DNA from 2 places in the Bacillus sp. UNCCL81 genome. Region 2 is predicted to be linked to the other one. Evidence: a T-box and tRNA genes for the amino acid it is inferred to sense, from the RefSeq annotation. Region 2 holds a T-box; the other holds one or more tRNA genes.

Region 1 (2,407 bases), on a different contig from region 2:
TTATACAATTCCTAATTCATTTAGTTTAACTAAGGATTTTTTAACAGCATCTAGTGGATTTTGATAGTAAGTTGACCCCATTATTTCAAGAGTGAATGCCCCATCGTATTGGTGCTTTTGCACGCTTTTCACATATTCCCTCCAATGTAAATTACCATCATCTAAAGCAAGATGAGAATCTGTCTTGCTATCACCATCTATTAAATGGAAATGACATAACTCAGGAAGCAATAAGAAAAAATCATCTGGTGTTTCACCCGCCAAGTTCATAGCAACGGTATCAATCATCCCTTTTAAGGAAGGGAATTTTATTTCATCAACCATTCTCTTTAATCCCTGTGTATTAATAATTAAATTAGATTCAAATCTTGTTAAAGGTTCTAGTGCAAGTGTGATCCCCTCGTGCTCTGCCACCTTTGTAATTTGATATATTGATTCACTTACATATTTCCATGATTCTTCTTTTGTTAGGGAGAAATCGCCAATCCCTGAAGTAATTAGCATCTTATCAGTATCCAACTCCACCGCAGAGTGAATATTTTCAATAAAATAATCAATACTCTTTTTTCGCCAATTTGAATCTGAAGCAGCAAGGTTGTATGGATAAATGCATTGTTCTGGAGTATAGCAGACTATTTCCATACTTCTAGCCTTAATTTCTTTCTTTATCTCTCTCAAATTGCAAAGCAAGTTTCTATAAACATAGAGGTGAGGTTCACCAGCCCATAATTCAATGCTACTGATGCCTAATTGGTCCATACAATCAAAAAAATATTGGATAGGATAATGCTTGAATGTAATATTCATCCCTGCTACTTTCATTAATTACCTCCTTTCTTTCAAAGTTGTTTTATTTGTTATGCTTTGTATTATAATCAAGAATAACATAAAATACAATAAATTTTAAAAATTTTTAATATTCATTTTTAAAACCTACAAAGTCCAGATTCCAATCAAACAATGATTTTAAGAAACGGTTTACCAATACTTCTAAAGTTTAGTACCTTACTTCAACTTAACCTATAAAATTCAAACAATTTTTAAACACAAAAAAGGCCTCTACATTACGTAGAAGCCTTATTACTTATTATATAATTTGATGCGGCCGAGAGGACTTGAACCTCCACGGAGAAACCTCCACTAGGCCCTCAACCTAGCGCGTCTGCCATTCCGCCACGACCGCGAATAAACAAAAGTGAGCCATGAAGGATTCGAACCTTCGACCCTCTGATTAAAAGTCAGATGCTCTACCTACTGAGCTAATGGCTCGTAATAACAAAGTTTATAAAATATAGCCTGTTTCTAAAAGACGTTCTTGCCCCAGAGAGCAATTACACTTTCATAATATAAGATATTACAATTATAACTAAAAACCATATATTTTTAAACCAACTTACTGTTTACACGATCGCGTCTAAGATAAAAGCCAATCCCCTTACCTTAAACATATTTATAAAAAACTAAAATGGCTGGGCTACCTGGATTCGAACCAGGGCATGACGGAATCAAAATCCGTTGCCTTACCGCTTGGCTATAGCCCATTGATTTAACTGCATGCTCTACTTCCACGAGTATGCTACATGAACCTGCACCGCAGGATTTTTTTATGTTGTATTGTTTTAACCCCTCGAATCTACTCCTCAAGATAAAAACAATCCGACATTTCGGTATACATCTTTTTATAGAATACGAGTAATCTTCATGAGCTTTTACCTCTTGAATCAACCTCTCAAGATAAAAAACAATCCGACATCCTAAAAAAATACAAATATACTCTATCTTACAAAAAAACAAAATGGCTGGGCTACCTGGATTCGAACCAGGGCATGACGGAATCAAAATCCGTTGCCTTACCGCTTGGCTATAGCCCATTGATTTAGCATCATGAACTAACTCCCTCGAATTAACTACATGAACCCACACCGCAGGATTTTTTTTATGTTGTAATGCCTCTACCTCTCGAATAATCTCCTCAAGATAAAAACAATCCGACATTTCGACACTCATCTTTATAAAAGATACGAATATCCTACATGAACCCACACCGTAGAATTTGTATTGCTTCTACCTCTCGAATTACTCCTCAAGATAAAAAACAATCCGACATTCAATCCAACTCCAACCATCCACTCTTACTAATTTTCTCCAAATAAAGAAAAAAATACTACAATTTGTAGTAATTAGTGGCGGTCCCGACCGGGATCGAACCGGCGATCTCCTGCGTGACAGGCAGGCATGTTAACCGCTACACCACGGGACCATATGAAGTTAATGGTGGAGGATGACGGGCTCGAACCGCCGACCCCCTGCTTGTAAGGCAGGTGCTCTCCCAGCTGAGCTAATCCTCCAGGATAAAATGGTGACCCGTACGGGACTCGAACCCGTGTTACCGCCGTGAAAGGGCGGT
Region 2 (2,407 bases):
TATTCGCTAATGGTGACTCTCCAGTACCACTTGGGCGAATATCTTCTGTTTTTGGAAGAATTAATGGTAATTCCTCATCAGGAACAACTGTCATAGTACCATCTTCCCAGAAAATTACTGGAATTGGCTCTCCCCAATATCTTTGACGAGAGAATAACCAATCACGTAGACGATACGTAACTTTTTTCTCACCTGATTTTGAAGAATCTAACCAATCTATTATTTTTTCAAGAGCTTCTTGTTTATTTAAACCGTTTAAGAAATCAGAGTTAACATGTTTGCCATCTCCAGCGTAAGCTTCTTTTTGAACGTCTCCACCTTCAACAACTTCAACGATTGGTAATTTAAATTTAACTGCAAATTCGTGATCGCGCTCATCATGTCCTGGTACTGCCATAACTGCACCAGTTCCATAGCTTGCAAGTACATAATCAGCAATCCAAATTGGAAGCTTTTCGTTATTTACAGGGTTAATTGCATATGCTCCTGTGAAAACACCTGTTTTATCCTTGGCTAAATCAGTTCTCTCTAGATCACTTTTCGATTTAACTGAATCGATGTATGCTTCAACAGCATCTTTTTGATCAGCTGTTGTAATTTGATTAACTAAATCATGTTCTGGAGCTAATACTACATAAGTTGCACCGAATAATGTATCAGGACGTGTTGTAAATACTGTTACTTTTTCATCGAATCCATCAACATTAAAGTAAACTTCAGCACCTTCAGAACGGCCAATCCAGTTGCGTTGCATTTCTTTTAAGCTTTCTGGCCAATCTAATTCTTCTAGATCTTCTAATAATCTATCAGCATAAGCTGTGATTTTTAGGATCCATTGCTTCATTGGACGACGCTCAACCGGATGTCCTCCGCGCTCACTTTTCCCATTGATTACTTCTTCATTAGCTAAAACTGTACCAAGAGCTGGGCACCAGTTAACTGGAATCTCATCTACATAAGCTAATCCTTTTTCAACCATTCTTAGGAAAATCCATTGCGTCCATTTGTAATAATTAGGATCAGTCGTATTAATTTCACGATCCCAATCATATGAAAATCCTAGTGCCTGAATTTGATTACGGAAAGTATTAATATTCTTTTCAGTAAATTCAGCTGGATCATTCCCAGTATCTAAAGCATATTGTTCTGCAGGTAGACCAAATGCATCCCACCCCATTGGATGAAGTACATTATAGCCTTGCATTCTTTTCATTCTTGAAAGGATATCAGTAGCTGTGTACCCTTCTGGATGACCCACATGTAATCCCGCTCCAGATGGATAAGGGAACATATCAAGTGCATAAAATTTCGGCTTGCTTGTATCGTCAGTCGTTTTAAACGTTTTATTTTCTAACCAATACTTCTGCCATTTCTGTTCAATAGAACCATGATTAAAACTCATATTATTGCCTCCTTTTTTCATGTATAAATGGCTCGGCTGTGGCCCTAGCGGTCTACAAATAAAAAAATCCTCCCGTCCCAAAAGGGACGAGAGGATTTCCCGCGGTACCACCCAAATTAATGTAAAAATACATTCACTTGTTTCCGTAACGTGGAACACGACATTTATTACTTGGTTAAAACCGTTCACAAATGTGGCTTATGGGCGAGTTCATGAATAGAATGGATTGACTTTCACCAACCGTCAACTCTCTAAACCTCTTCATATTCACTACTATTCCCAATCATTGCCGATCATTTAGATTTAATTTATACCATTTTATTATAACCAAAGAAAAAGGTCAATTATACATCGCCTATTTTTAAGAAGCAAAAGTTTGATTTTCAGCTTTTACTACTTTTTTAGCTAATCTTTCATAGAGCACAGAGAAAACCATGCTTATTAATAAAAAGACAACTAAAATGATAAATAATACTCTCATATTAAATGTATCAACGAGTGCTCCACCTATAACAGGTCCTAACATTCTTCCAACCGTCGCTGCACTATTTACAATCCCTTGATACATTCCTATACGATCTTTTGGAGCAAGCATGTTTGCAATTGTTGGTACTGCAGGCCATACGAACATTTCTCCAATCGTTAAGATGATCATACCAGTCATAAACATTGAGAACTGTTCAGCAGTACTTACAAAAATAGTCGAAACGATAAAGAATCCAATTCCAAATAACATTTGCTTTCTCATACTTAAATCATATTTGCGAATAGCAGTTGATATTACAGGTTGAGCTATAACAATAAGTAAACCATTTACAGTCCATAATTGGCTATATTTTGTTAAGCCCATGTGTAGATTTTGCATTTCTGAAGCAATCGTAGTTTGCCATTGCACATAAACTAACCAACATAAAACATACGCACAACAAACAATCATCAAAGCCTTCATTGAAGGAGTAAATGAAAATTTTTGTTTTTCTGCTTTTTCCACTTGAGAAGTTTCTT

What was found. The T-box of region 2 lies ahead of leuS (leucine--tRNA ligase). A T-box ahead of a tRNA ligase gene usually reads a tRNA of that ligase, here a tRNA-Leu.
Region 1: it has a tRNA-Leu gene. The T-box ahead of leuS (leucine--tRNA ligase) is inferred to sense a tRNA for this amino acid. The anticodon was not compared.

What each region holds. Positions count from the first base shown of each region.
Region 1 is NZ_FOMF01000016.1:50,559-52,965, reverse strand. It holds gene BM319_RS22510 (TIM barrel protein) at 1-822, opposite strand; tRNA gene BM319_RS22505 (tRNA-Leu) at 1,101-1,183, opposite strand; tRNA gene BM319_RS22500 (tRNA-Lys) at 1,197-1,269, opposite strand; tRNA gene BM319_RS22495 (tRNA-Gln) at 1,467-1,541, opposite strand; tRNA gene BM319_RS22490 (tRNA-Gln) at 1,797-1,871, opposite strand; tRNA gene BM319_RS22485 (tRNA-Asp) at 2,185-2,260, opposite strand; tRNA gene BM319_RS22480 (tRNA-Val) at 2,273-2,348, opposite strand; tRNA gene BM319_RS22475 (tRNA-Glu) at 2,358-2,407, opposite strand, start outside.
Region 2 is NZ_FOMF01000007.1:196,720-199,126, forward strand. It holds gene leuS (leucine--tRNA ligase) at 1-1,402, opposite strand, end outside; T-box leader at 1,482-1,698, opposite strand; gene BM319_RS16590 (MDR family MFS transporter) at 1,764-2,407, opposite strand, start outside.